3 linked regions of the Tardiphaga sp. 709 genome follow. The protein of the gene in region 3 interacts with the protein of the main gene of each other region in a pairwise test. Links are inferred from orthologs where the notes say so. Each region holds a gene or a part of one and is shown on either strand. Other genes may lie near its edges.

Region 1 (2,846 bases), 310 kb from region 3 along the record:
GTCGCCGGAGACAACCACGGCATGGCCGCGTGAGAATTTGTGGCTGTTGATCTTCGGCACCGGAAAGGCGTCGGCCCACAGGTCCGGATTGTTCTCGAAAGTCTGCGGGCGGATTTCCGCCAGCACATCCTCGTCGATGCCGATGTCGATCACCCGCAGCCGGCCACAATGCACCCGGCCCGGCACCAGCAGATGACCCGGCTTGGGCCTGAAGAACGTCACCGTCTCGGTCGCCCTGATAGCGCCGCCCATCACGGCCCCTGAATCGCCGTTGATCCCGCTCGGCAGATCGACAGCCAGTACGGGCACGCCGGCCGCATTGATGGCGTCGATCATGATCAGCGGGTCGCCCTTGACCGGACGATTGAGCCCGGCGCCGAATAGCGCGTCGATGATCAAAGCCGGCTGCCCGATCAGCGAGGGATCGCAGGGCAGCACCTCGCCCTTCCATCCCTTGGCAGCCAATGCCGCGTCGCCCTTCAGCGTCGCCCGGTCGCACAGCAGGATCACCGAAACGTCACGCCCCTGCGCCGCAAGCTCGGCCGCCGCGACGAAGCCGTCGCCGCCATTGTTGCCACGACCGGCAACGACCAGGATCGCCCCCTCCTCGGCCAGTTCGCCCGCCACATCCGCGACCGCCCGTCCCGCAGCGCGCATGAGCTTGAAGCCTGGCGTGCCCGCCGCAATCGTGAGTTGATCGGCGCGCGCCATCTCGTCGGTCGTTAGAATATCCATCTCGCTTCTCACTACGCCTTTTTGGAAGGCACTCGCGTCACACGCGAACGCAGCAGAGTAAAACTGCACATCGAACGATCACTTTGATCACTATGTAGGCAAAAGTAGTCGAATACTCTTGATGCGAACCTCGTCAGGTGCGATGTAATAACCTGATAATGCTTCAAAAATAGCCGAGGAGCGAACTTGGCACGGACCCTGCTTTTAGGGAAGCCAGCTTCGGGTCCGTCGCGCTCACCGGCAAATGTTGAAAGACACCTGTTCAAGAGACAGGGGTGGCCGACCGTCTACCGCATCGGGCGAGATTTCGTCGGTGCGGCGTGGCGGCAGCGCAATAACGCCCGAAATTGGGTATCGAACAGTGTGCGCAAAACGCGCAATGGTCAAAGCGACTTGAGGCAAATAACTTGCGGCCTGATTGGAAGTGCCGGGGAGACGTTCAGTGAAAAAGATCGAAGCCATCATCAAGCCCTTCAAGCTGGACGAGGTGAAAGAGGCTCTTCAGGAAGTCGGGTTGCAAGGCATTACCGTCACGGAAGCCAAGGGCTTCGGCCGTCAGAAGGGCCACGCCGAACTTTATCGCGGCGCTGAATACATCGTCGACTTTCTACCCAAGGTGAAGATCGAGATCGTGATTGGCGATGACCTCGTCGAAAAGGCGATCGATGCCATCCGTCGCGCCGCACAAACCGGCCGCATTGGTGACGGCAAGATCTTTGTGTCGAACATCGAGGAAGCCGTTCGCATCCGTACCGGCGAGTCCGGACTCGACGCGATCTGACGGACTGGACGCTCTCCAAGCCGGGTGCTATCCGACATCAACGCTTCAAGGCGTCACCAAAAAGGCTGCTTCGGCAGCCTTCTGTTGTTGACGGTTTGTCTTGTTGAAAACATGCCGTTGTGACCTGATCGTCACGACAGATTGTTACGTCCCGGAAATCGGCCCGCAAATAAAGGTAGGGAGCCCCATGACGACCGCCAAAGAAGTCCTGCAGTCCATCAAGGACAATGACGTCAAATACGTCGACCTGCGTTTCACCGATCCCCGCGGCAAGTGGCAGCACGTGACCTTCGACGTCTCGATGGTCGATGAAGAAATGTTCGCCGAAGGCACCATGTTCGACGGTTCCTCGATCGCCGGCTGGAAGGCGATCAACGAGTCGGACATGATGCTGATGCTGGATCCGGCAACGGCGACGATCGATCCGTTCTTCGCAGAGACCACCATGGTCATCACCTGCGACATTCTCGAGCCCTCCACTGGCGAGCCCTATAACCGCGACCCGCGCGGCATCGCCAAGAAGGCCGAAGCCATGGTCAAGTCCATGGGCATCGGCGACACCGTGTTCGTCGGTCCGGAAGCCGAATTCTTCGTGTTCGACGACGTCCGCTTCTCGAGCGACCCGTACAACACCGGCTTCAAGCTCGACTCGTCCGAATTGCCGACCAACTCCGGCACCGAATATGAAGGCGGCAATCTCGGCCACCGCATTCGCACCAAGGGCGGTTACTTCCCCGTTCCGCCGCAGGACTCGGTGCAGGACATGCGCTCGGAAATGCTCGGCGCAATGGCGCGCATGGGCGTCAAGGTCGAGAAGCATCACCACGAAGTGGCGTCCGCCCAGCACGAACTCGGCATGAAGTTCGACACCCTGACCTACATGGCCGACCAGATGCAGATCTATAAGTATTGCATCCATCAGGTCGCGCACATCTACGGCAAGACCGCCACCTTCATGCCGAAGCCGGTCTTCGGCGACAACGGCTCGGGCATGCATGTGCACCAGTCGATCTGGAAGGACGGCAAGCCGACCTTCGCCGGCAACAAGTATGCCGACCTCTCCGAGACCTGCCTCCACTACATCGGCGGCATCATCAAGCACGCCAAGGCGATCAACGCCTTCACCAACCCGTCGACCAACTCCTACAAGCGTCTGGTCCCCGGCTACGAAGCCCCGGTGCTGCTCGCCTACTCCGCGCGCAACCGTTCGGCCTCCTGCCGCATCCCCTACACCACCAACCCGAAGGCCAAGCGCGTCGAAGTTCGCTTCCCGGATCCGATGGCCAATCCGTATCTCGCTTTCGCCGCGATGCTGATGGCCGGTCTCGAC
Region 2 (2,721 bases), 3.3 Mb from region 3 along the record:
GCCCGACGGCACGCTGGTGGCGACCGTGGCGCAGGAAGGCTCAGTACGCGAGCGACGCGAGAAGCCAGCGACGTAAGTCGCTTCGCTTCCAGTCCGGAATTACTGCTTGCCGTCCTGGCGTGCAGTTGGCCCGCCCGAAGGCAGCGCCGGCGCCCAATTTCCACGCGTCGTGCCAACAGGGATGGCATAAAGTTGCGCGATTGCGTAAGCAGTGTCGTACACCGCCCCGAAGAGGAAGCCCTGCATGAAGCTCGTGGTCGCGATCATCAAACCCTTCAAGCTCGATGAAGTGCGTCAGGCTTTGACGGCTATCGGCGTCCACGGCATGACGGTGACCGAAGTGAAAGGCTATGGCCGGCAGAAGGGCCATACCGAGATGTATCGCGGCGCCGAGTATATCGTGAATTTCCTACCCAAGCTGCGGCTCGAAATCGCTGTGGCATCCGATCTCGTAGCCAAGGCGGTCGAGGTCATCTCCACCGGAGCCCGGACCGGCCAGATCGGCGATGGCAAGATCTTCGTGACCCCGATCGACCACGCCCTGCGTATCCGCACCGGCGAGACCGACAGCGACGCGCTTTAGGCAATAAGCCAGCGCCCACTGGGCTTTCAGCCAGAGCTGCTCTCACAGTCCGCTCGAATACGCCCGAAGGGCTCTACTGCCTTGCCCGGTTGAACCATGTCAATTCTACGCGCGCCAGTTGGAAGGCCTGCAGATTAGACAATTTCGAGTTTTTTGCCTCGGATTGACGTATTTGGACACCTCTGGGCTGCCCGCCGCCTAAGCAGGAATATGTCGAGAGCCTGTCATGCTTCCCTTTTGGGCAGGATTGACTAGAGTTTGGGCGCGACGGAATAGCGCACTCTGTCTCATCACGTGAGAAACGCGAAAAGCTGGGGATTCATAAACCGTTAGAGAATTCCGCCGATCTGGCACGGCATTTGATTCTATCTGGTCTGGCTGTGCCCGCGTAGTGAACTTCTCCGCGTGGTGAACCTCAGTCGAGATCGCCCGGTCGGTTTTCGGTCGGGCCCAAGCGGGGATAGGACCCATGAAAATTGTTATGGCGATCATCAAGCCATTCAAGCTTGAGGAAGTCCGTGATGCCCTGACCGCCATTGGCGTTCATGGTTTGACGGTGACGGAAGTCAAAGGATATGGCCGGCAGAAGGGCCATACGGAAATTTATCGCGGCGCTGAATATGCGGTGAGCTTCCTGCCCAAGATCAAGATCGAGGTGGCTGTCGCTTCCGATCAGGTCGACAAGACCATCGAAGCCATCACCACGGCCGCCAAGACCGGCCAGATCGGCGACGGCAAGATCTTCGTCATCAACCTCGACCACGCGGTTCGCATCCGCACCGGCGAGGCCGATGCTGCAGCCCTCTAAGTCGAATTCCTCGGATTTCGCGCTCACCCATTCTTCAATCAGGAGTCAAACACAATGACGTTTAAGCGTCCCTCTGGCGCGGGATTGGCGGCACTCGCCGTTGGCCTGTTCGCCGCAACTGCGGCTTACGCCGATCCGACGGTCAACAAGGGCGATAACGCCTGGATGATGACCTCGACGGTGCTGGTTCTGTTGATGACAGTCCCGGGCCTCGCCCTGTTCTACGGCGGCCTCGTTCGTTCCAAGAACATGCTCTCTGTGTTGATGCAGGTCCTCTACACCGCTTGCATCGTGATGGTGATCTGGGCTCTCTACGGCTACAGCATCACGTTCACTGGCGGTTCGGCCTATATCGGTGGTTTCTCCAAGGCGTTCCTCGCCGGCGTGACGCCTGACTCGATGGCTGCTTCGTTCACCGCAGACGCCAACATCTCGGAACTCGTCTACTTCTGCTTCCAGATGACCTTTGCCGCCATTACCCCCGGCCTGATCGTCGGCGCCTTCGCAGAACGCACCAAGTTCGCCGCGATTGCACTGTTCATCCCGCTCTGGGTGACGTTGATCTACTTCCCGATCGCGCACATGGTTTGGTACTGGGCCGGTCCGGACGCCATTGTCGCAGCCGCCAAGGCTGTTGCGGCTGCGGCTCCCGATGCGAAGGCTGCGGCTCAGGCCAAGCTTGACGAAGTCATGGCCGATGCCGGCCAGGTGTTCCTGTGGGGCGCTCTCGACTTCGCCGGCGGCACCGTCGTTCACATCAACGCCGGCATTGCTGGTCTCGTGGGTTGCCTGATCATCGGCAAGCGCACCGGCTACGGCAAGGAACTGATGGCTCCGCACTCGCTGACCATGACCATGATCGGCGCGTCTCTGCTGTGGGTTGGCTGGTTCGGCTTCAACGTCGGTTCGAACCTCGAAGCCTCGGGCACTGCCGCTCTCGCGATGACCAACACCTTCCTCGCAACTGCGGTTGCGGCGATGGCCTGGATGTTCGCGGAGTGGATGACCAAGGGTCACCCGTCGCTGCTCGGTGCAGCATCGGGCGCGGTTGCCGGCCTCGTCGCCGTCACCCCGGCTTGCGGCTTCTCGGGCCCGATGGGCGCGATGGTTCTCGGTCTGGTCGCAGGCGTCGTCTGCCTGTTCTTCTGCACCGTCGTGAAGAACTCGCTTGGCTATGACGACTCGCTCGATGTGTTCGGCGTCCATTGCGTCGGCGGCATCATCGGCGCGCTCGGCACCGGCATCCTGGTCAACCCGGCCCTCGGCGGCACGGGCGTCATGGACTACGTCGCCGGCAAGATTGGCGACTACGACATGGTCACCCAGATGA
Region 3 (8,143 bases):
ATGCAGGCCGACGTCGCCATCGGAATGCGCGAGAAAGCCCCGCGTATGCGGGACGCGGACGCCGCAGATCATCAGATGATCGCCGTCGCCGAAGGCGTGCACGTCATAGCCCGTGCCCATACGGATATCGCCGAGCGAGGCGGCGAGACGCGCTTCTTCGCGAATGAAATCTTCGGGAGTCGTGAGCTTCATATTTGCAAGATCGCCTTCAAAGGTTGCCACGGTCAATCCCGCCCATTCGGCGAGCGCGGCATCATCGGTGAAATCATCGCGGCCTTCCTTTGCAGCACGACGATGCGCTTCAAGGATGACATCAAAACGAAATGCCTGTGGCGTTTGCGCGCTGCGCAAGCGTGCACGGTCCGGCGTCGCTTCCACGTGTCCGGCCTCGTTGACCTGTTTGATCGTATCGGTAACGGCGACGCCGGGCACCGCAGCGCCAGTGATCTGTGCCGCGGCGATCGCGCGCTCGATCAAAGCAGGGGTCACGAACGGGCGGGCTGCATCGTGAATCAGCACGATGTCCGGCGCGTGATCTGCCAGTGCTTCCAGTCCGGCATGCACCGACGCCTGACGCGTCGCACCGCCATTGGCAGGAACATGATACCTCAGATCGCTGACCGCCTCGTTGAAGATCGCGATGTCGTCGGGATTTGTAATCGGCTGGACCGCAAAGACCTGGGGATGGTTGCAGAACGGCTCCATAGCCCGCGAGATAACGCTGCGGCCTCCGATCATGCGATATTGCTTCGGTGCACCGGCGCCAGCGCGGAGGCCGCGGCCAGCGGCAACAATAATGGCGGCTGTCTTCAAACCGGCAGGATTAGGTGATTTTGTCATCAGGGTCAGGTGATTAAGGGGTAAGCGGTGATCGCACAGCCCTTAGCACGGCCGCGGGCAAAAACAGTATGATTACATTCTCGTGGCTGCATAAGAGTGCATTGCTGCACTGCACTTGCAAAATGAGCGCATCTGTCTAATGTGTAGGCATGACGGTTGACTGCACAACAAATGTGCGCATTATGCGCCCTATGCCCGCAATGCAGCGGACGAGACAACGACGAGCAGGTCTGTGACCACCCCGGACTCAGTATATAGCAAGCCGTTACAAATCGGTGGCATCGAGATCGCCAACCGGGTCGTTCTGGCGCCGATGTCGGGTATCACCGATGCGCCGTTCCGGCGGCTCACCGCCGAACTCGGGGCCGGCCTCGTCGTGTCAGAAATGACCGCCAGCGATGATCTCGTCAATGGTCGTCCCATGTCGGTATTGCGCTGCGAAGCGACCGGGATTGGCCCACATGTGGTCCAGCTGGCCGGCTGTGAGACCCACTGGATGGCCGAGGGGGCCCGTGTGGCCGAAGCCGCCGGCGCCGACATCATCGATATCAATATGGGCTGCCCGGCGCGGCACGTCACAGGTGGCCAGTCGGGCTCGGCGCTGATGCGCGACCTCGACCACGCATTGAAGCTGATCGAAGCGACCATCGCTGCCGTGAAAGTGCCTGTGACTCTCAAAATGCGACTGGGCTGGGACGATCGCACGCTGAATGCGCCCGAGCTTGCGAAGCGCGCGGAAGAGGCGGGTGTGCAGCTCATCACCGTGCACGGCCGCACCCGTTGCCAGTTCTACAAGGGCGAAGCCGACTGGAGCGCTGTGCGCCCGGTGAAGGACGCGGTGAGCATCCCAGTGATCGTCAATGGTGACATCACCTCCTACGACAAGGCGGTGAGTGCGCTGAAGATGTCCGGCGCCGATGCCGTGATGATGGGGCGGGGCGCGCAGGGCATGCCGTGGCTGCCCGGCCAGATTGGCCGACGTCTCGAAAACGGCATCGCGGAAGCCGTGCCGTCGCTGCAGCAGCAGCTCGCTTATATCTGTGCCCTCTACGACGATGTTGTCCGTCACTACGGCCTGCGCATCGGCCTGCGCCACGCGCGCAAACATCTCGGCTGGGCGCTCGATGCGGCCGCGGCTACGAGCTGCGCGCCGGCTGAGACCCTGACGACCTGGCGACAGAAGATCCTTACATCCGAAGATCCCTCCGGTGTGCAGCGATCTCTGAATGACGCTTTTGATGATTTCGCATGGAGTGCTGCCGCATGAACGCCGCAGAGCACCGTCGCCCTGTCCCGACCGACAGTGAGGCCATTCTCAACGCACTACCGAATCCGGTGATCCTGATCGCACCCGATGGCAAGATCGTCGACGCCAATATGGCTGCAGAATCCTTTTTCGAGATTTCTACGCAGTTCCTGCGCAGGCAGTCTCTGAAAGAGTTGGTGCCATTCGGCAGTCCGCTGCTGGCGCTGATCGATCAGGTTCGCGCCGCCGGTTCGCCGGTGAACGAATACAAGGTGGATCTGGGCACGCCCCGCATCGGCGGCGACCGTCAGGTCGATCTGCATGTCGCGCCGCTCACAGAGCGTCCCGGACATATTGTGGTGATGCTGCAGGAGCGCACCATTGCCGACAAGATGGATCGGCAGCTCACCCATCGCAGCGCGGCCCGGTCGGTGATCGCACTGGCGGCCATGCTGGCGCATGAAATCAAGAATCCGCTGTCGGGCATTCGCGGCGCCGCACAGCTTCTGGAGCAGTCGGCATCGTCCGAAGACCGCATGCTGACGCGGCTGATCATGGACGAGGCCGACCGCATCGTGACGCTGGTCGACCGCATGGAAGTGTTCGGCGACGACCGTCCGGTGGCGCGCGGCCCGGTCAACATTCACTCCGTGCTCGATCACGTGAAGCGCCTCGCGCAGTCGGGCTTTGCCCGCAACATCCGCTTCATCGAGGATTACGACCCGTCGCTGCCGCCCGTGCTGGCCAATCAGGATCAGCTGATTCAGGTGTTCCTGAATCTGGTGAAGAACGCCGCGGAAGCCATCGTCGATCTCGGCTCCGACGGCGAAATCCAGCTCACCACCGCGTTCCGGCCGGGCGTGCGGCTGTCGGTGCCGGGCAAGAAATCGCGCGTATCATTGCCGCTGGAGTTCTGCGTCAAGGACAACGGCCCCGGCGTTCCCGAAGATCTGCTGCCCAACCTGTTCGATCCCTTCGTCACCACCAAGCCCACCGGAAGCGGCCTGGGTCTTGCATTGGTTGCGAAGATTGTCGGCGATCACGGTGGGATCATCGAATGTGAATCTCAGCCACGAAAGACGACGTTTCGCGTGCTGTTGCCGATGTTCAACCCCGCCAAGAAATTGGACGACAAGACCCTTGATCCGAGCAGCGCCGATGCCCCCGCGGCCTCGACGCACACCTCACAGACGTAAGACGAGGACTAACGATGGCTGCAGGTAGCATTCTGGTTGCGGACGATGATACGGCGATCCGCACCGTCCTCAATCAGGCGCTGTCGCGCGCCGGATATGAGGTTCGCCTGACCGGGAACGCAGCCACGTTGTGGCGCTGGGTCAGCCAGGGCGAGGGCGACCTTGTGATCACCGACGTGGTGATGCCCGACGAGAACGCGTTCGATCTGCTGCCGCGTATCAAGAAGATGCGCCCCAATCTGCCGGTTATCGTGATGAGCGCGCAGAACACCTTCATGACCGCGATCCGCGCGTCGGAACGCGGCGCCTATGAGTATCTGCCGAAGCCGTTCGATCTGAAGGAACTGATCGCGATTGTCGGCCGCGCTTTGGCGGAGCCGAAGGAGCGTGTCGCCAGCCACGCCGATGACGGCGAGTTCGACTCGATCCCGCTGGTCGGCCGCTCGCCGGCGATGCAGGAAATCTACCGCGTCCTCGCCCGCCTGATGCAGACCGATCTGACGGTGATGATCTCCGGCGAGTCCGGCACCGGCAAGGAACTGGTGGCCCGCGCGCTGCACGACTACGGCAAGCGCCGCAACGGCCCGTTCGTGGCGGTCAACATGGCGGCGATCCCGCGCGATCTTATCGAATCCGAATTGTTCGGCCATGAGCGCGGCGCCTTCACCGGCGCCAATGCCCGCGCCACCGGCCGCTTCGAGCAGGCCGAAGGGGGCACTCTGTTTCTGGACGAAATCGGCGACATGCCGATGGAAGCCCAGACACGTTTGTTGCGCGTGCTGCAGCAGGGCGAATACACGACCGTTGGCGGCCGCACGCCGATCAAGACCGACGTGCGTATCGTCGCCGCCTCCAACAAGGATCTGCGTATCCTGATCCAGCAGGGCCTGTTCCGCGAGGATCTGTTCTTCCGCCTCAACGTCGTGCCGCTGCGGCTACCGCCGCTGCGCGAGCGCATCGAGGATCTGCCCGATCTGATCCGCCACTTCTTTGCACTCGCGGAGAAGGATGGCCTGCCGCCGAAGAAGCTCGACGCCCTGGCGCTCGAGCGCATGAAGCAGCATCGCTGGCCGGGCAACGTCCGCGAACTCGAAAACCTCGCACGCCGCCTCGCGGCATTGTATCCGCAGGACGTTATCACCGGCTCGGTGATCGACGGCGAACTGGCGCCGCCCGCTGTGGCCTCGGGTGGTAGCGCGCCGACTGGCGTGGATAATCTCGGTGGGGCCGTCGAGGTCTATCTGTCCTCGCACTTCTCCGGTTTCCCGAACGGCGTGCCGCCGCCGGGTCTCTATCACCGCATTCTCCGCGAGATCGAGGTACCGCTGCTGACCGCAGCACTGGCCGCGACCCGAGGCAACCAGATCCGCGCTGCGGATCTGCTCGGCCTCAACCGCAACACCCTGCGGAAGAAGATTCGCGACCTCGACATTCAGGTCTATCGAACCGGCGGCTGATCCCGGCAGTGAGATCGAGTAATTCCAGGGTTTGAAACGCAAAAACAAACGAAAACGCAGGGTATGCGTTTTCGTTGGCTAGTCTGCGCCGTGGATTTGTCGTAATTGGGCAACATTGTTGTATGATTGCATCAGTGCGGTCCGGGCTGTCTCCGGCAGCCGCACGGCGTCCACGCTCACCACATTGTCGGAATGACCAGCGCAGACACGTCGGCTACAGCCTATGAACCGTCGATGGCGGAGCCGCGCAGGTGGACCCTGCGACGGCTGTTCGTACCATTGGCTGTCGGCCTGGCGCTCCTGTCGTCATGCCTGACCTTCCTCGTCCTGAACGGCCTTACGCCAATCGCGCCGACCCATCAGGTTGTCGTCACCTTCCTTCTGATCAATGCCGCCAGCGTCCTCCTGCTGGTCCTGATCATTGCGCGGGAGATCTGGAAGGTTGTCCAGGCGCGTCGCAGGGGCAGGGCGGCGGCCCGGCTGCATGTGCAGATCGTCAGCCTGTTCTCGGTGATCGCCGTACTGCCGGCGGTGCTCGTCTCGATCGTCGCCAATGTGACCCTCGACCGCGGCCTCGACCGGCTGTTCTCCGGCCCAACCAAGGCGGTCATCAACAATTCGCTCGTGATTGCCAGTGCCTATCTGCACGAGCACGGCCAGTTGATTGGCGGCGATATCCTCGGCATGGCCGACGATCTCGCGCGCATCCAGCCGCTTTTCTATCAGGACCGCGGTACGTTCCGTTCGTTGATGCTGGCAAATGCAACCGCGCGCAATCTGCCGGGCGCCATGTTGATCGACAAGGATCGCAATGTCATCGAACCCGACCAGCCTGGCATCAAACAGGAATTCTCACCGCCGCCGGCAGACTTTCTCGTCAATGTCAGCGCATCCGAGCCGGCCATCGCTGTGATCCCCGAGGGAAACTACGTCGCCGCCGTGATCCGATTGCGAGCGTTCGACAATATGTTCCTCTATGTCGCCCGCAAGCTCGATCCGCGCGTGGTCGCGCAGATGAACCAGAGCCAGGCGGGTGCGGCCGAATATGCCGAACTGGAATCGCGCAGACTCGGCATTCAGGTCGCCTTCGCGCTGATGTTCACCGTGATCGCACTGACGGTGCTGATGTCCGCCGTGCTGATCGGGCTGAATTTCGCCAACTGGCTGGTGGCGCCGATCCGCCGCCTGATGGGCGCTGCGAACATGGTTTCGACCGGTGATCTTCATGTCCAGGTGCCGGTGATCCAGTCGGAGGGCGATCTCGCCCATCTCGGCGAGACTTTCAACAAGATGACGCAGGAGCTGCGTACCCAGCGTGACGAACTGGTCAGCGCCAGCGACGTCATCGACAGCCGCCGCCGTTTCATCGAGGCGGTGTTATCATCGGCCAGCGCCGGCATCATCGGCGTCGACGGCTCGAACATGATCGGCATTCTCAACCGCTCGGCCGAGAAGCTTGTCGGACATTCGGAGTCCGAGACGCTGGGCCATCCGCTGCACGAGATCATTCCCGAGCTCGACGAATTGATGCAGACCGCACGCGAGGGATCGCAGCGGCTGGTGCAAGGACAGGTGACGATCACCCGCGACGGGCAGGAGCGCAATCTGTCGGTGCGCGTCAGCGCCGAACAGACCAGCCAGTCGCGCGACAGCTACATCATCACCCTCGACGACATCACCGAACTCGTCTCGGCACAGCGCACCTCGGCCTGGGCCGATGTGGCGCGCCGCATCGCGCATGAGATCAAAAATCCGCTGACGCCGATCCAGCTCTCTGCCGAGCGCATCAAGCGCAAGTTCGGCAAGGTGATCGTCGACGACAAGGCGATCTTCGAACAATGCACCGATACCATCGTCCGGCAGGTCGATGACATCCGGCGCATGGTCGACGAATTTTCGCGCTTTGCGCGCATGCCCAAACCCGTGATCGAGGGTGAGGATGTCGCCGACACTGTGCGTCAGGCCGTATTCCTGATGCGGGTCGGTCACCCCGACCTCGACATCTCCGCCGAGATCAAGGAAGAGCCGATGCGCGCGCGGTTCGACCGCCGGCTGATCTCGCAGGCGCTCACCAATATCATCAAGAATGCGACAGAGGCGATCGAGGCCGTGCCGCCAGAGGAACTTGGCAAAGGTCGTATTGGCGTCACAGCGTCGCGCGAGAACGACATGATCGTGATCGACGTGATCGACAACGGCATCGGTCTGCCGACCGTCAACAGGTCGCGTTTGCTCGAACCCTATGTCACGACTCGCGAGAAGGGCACTGGCCTCGGCCTCGCGATCGTCGGCAAGGTGCTCGAGGATCACGGTGGAGGCATCGAACTTGGTGACGCATCGAGTGTTCGTCCAGGACAGCGCGGTGCCTGGATGCGACTGCGGTTTTCCATCTCCGGTCAGAAGGCTGACGCGGATAAGAGTGAACCGGAAGCCCCGCCTGATGACGAACCGAAGATCAAAACTGCTACCGGCAACTGACAAGAATAAACGTGACCAGGATATTTTGACCCATGGCAAATGACATTCTGATCGTCGACGACGAAGCCGATATTCGCGATCTTGTTGCGGGCATTCTGGACGATGAGGGCTTCACCACCCGCACAGCACGAGACAGCGATTCCGCGCTCGCGGAAATCGCCAATCGCCGCCCCAACATGGTGTTTCTGGACATCTGGCTGCAGGGCAGCAAGCTCGACGGCCTGCAACTGCTCGAGCAGGTCAAGCGCGACAATCCCGAATTGCCTGTGGTGATGATCTCAGGCCACGGCAATATCGAAACCGCGGTCGCGGCGATCAAGCGTGGCGCCTATGACTTCATCGAAAAGCCGTTCAAGGCTGACCGGCTGATCCTTGTCGCGACGCGCGCGCTCGAGACATCGCGGCTGAAACGCGAAGTCAAGGAACTGAAGCAACTCGCGCCGGTCGCCAATTCGCTGACCGGGCGCTCCGCCGCCATGAACCAGCTGCGCCAGACCATCGATCGCGCCGCCAAGGCCAATAGCCGCATTCTCATCGTCGGCCCGTCGGGCGCCGGTAAGGAGCTCGCCGCGCGCACGCTGCACACGGCCTCTGCCCGCTCCACGGGACCGTTCGTCGTTATCAACGCTGCTGCGATTACGCCGGAGCGCATGGAAGTCGAACTGTTCGGCATCGAACAGTCCAATGGCGAACAGGCGCGTAAGGCAGGAGCCCTGGAAGAGGCTCATGGTGGCACGCTATTCATCGATGAGATCGGCGATCTGCCCCGCGAGACCCAGAACAAGATCTTGCGCGTGCTGGTCGATCAGACTTTCATGCGGGCAGGGGGCACCACCAAGGTCAATGTCGACGTCCGCATCATTTCGTCGACCGCGCGCAATCTCGAAGAAGAAATCGCCGAGGGTCGTTTCCGTGAGGATCTCTAT

Evidence for each region. Proteins that work in one complex are often made in the same cells at the same time.
Region 1: the proteins of RSO67_RS01580 (region 3) and RSO67_RS00065 interact in binary tests that used the Escherichia coli proteins (3 or more experiments, as listed by UniProt). The link is inferred for Tardiphaga sp. 709 from one-to-one orthologs.
Region 2: the proteins of RSO67_RS01580 (region 3) and RSO67_RS17620 interact in binary tests that used the Escherichia coli proteins (3 or more experiments, as listed by UniProt). The link is inferred for Tardiphaga sp. 709 from one-to-one orthologs.

What each region holds. Positions count from the first base shown.
Region 1 is NZ_CP135529.1:8,689-11,534, reverse strand. It holds RSO67_RS00065 (P-II family nitrogen regulator), read left to right. Parts: upstream 1-1,177; coding sequence 1,178-1,516; downstream 1,517-2,846. Other genes in the region: glnA (type I glutamate--ammonia ligase), read left to right, coding at 1,704-2,846; RSO67_RS00070 (NAD(P)H-hydrate dehydratase), read right to left, coding at 1-735. UniProt on the Escherichia coli protein: P-II indirectly controls the transcription of the glutamine synthetase gene (glnA). P-II prevents NR-II-catalyzed conversion of NR-I to NR-I-phosphate, the transcriptional activator of GlnA. When P-II is uridylylated to P-II-UMP, these events are reversed.
Region 2 is NZ_CP135529.1:3,602,498-3,605,218, forward strand. It holds RSO67_RS17620 (P-II family nitrogen regulator), read left to right. Parts: upstream 1-1,052; coding sequence 1,053-1,391; downstream 1,392-2,721. Other genes in the region: tesB (acyl-CoA thioesterase II), read left to right, coding at 1-76; RSO67_RS17615 (P-II family nitrogen regulator), read left to right, coding at 245-583; RSO67_RS17625 (ammonium transporter), read left to right, coding at 1,446-2,721. UniProt on the Escherichia coli protein: Involved in the regulation of nitrogen metabolism. Regulates the activity of its targets by protein-protein interaction in response to the nitrogen status of the cell.
Region 3 is NZ_CP135529.1:310,803-318,945, reverse strand. What follows is about bases 1,194-4,192. They hold RSO67_RS01580 (nitrogen regulation protein NR(II)), read left to right. Parts: upstream 1,194-2,103; coding sequence 2,104-3,282; downstream 3,283-4,192. Other genes in these bases: ntrC (nitrogen regulation protein NR(I)), read left to right, coding at 3,297-4,192; dusB (tRNA dihydrouridine synthase DusB), read left to right, coding at 1,194-2,107. In the rest of the region: RSO67_RS01590 (bifunctional 2-C-methyl-D-erythritol 4-phosphate cytidylyltransferase/2-C-methyl-D-erythritol 2,4-cyclodiphosphate synthase), read right to left, coding at 1-840; more of dusB, read left to right, coding at 1,154-1,193; more of ntrC, read left to right, coding at 4,193-4,739; RSO67_RS01570 (PAS domain-containing sensor histidine kinase), read left to right, coding at 4,932-7,217; RSO67_RS01565 (sigma-54-dependent transcriptional regulator), read left to right, coding at 7,250-8,143.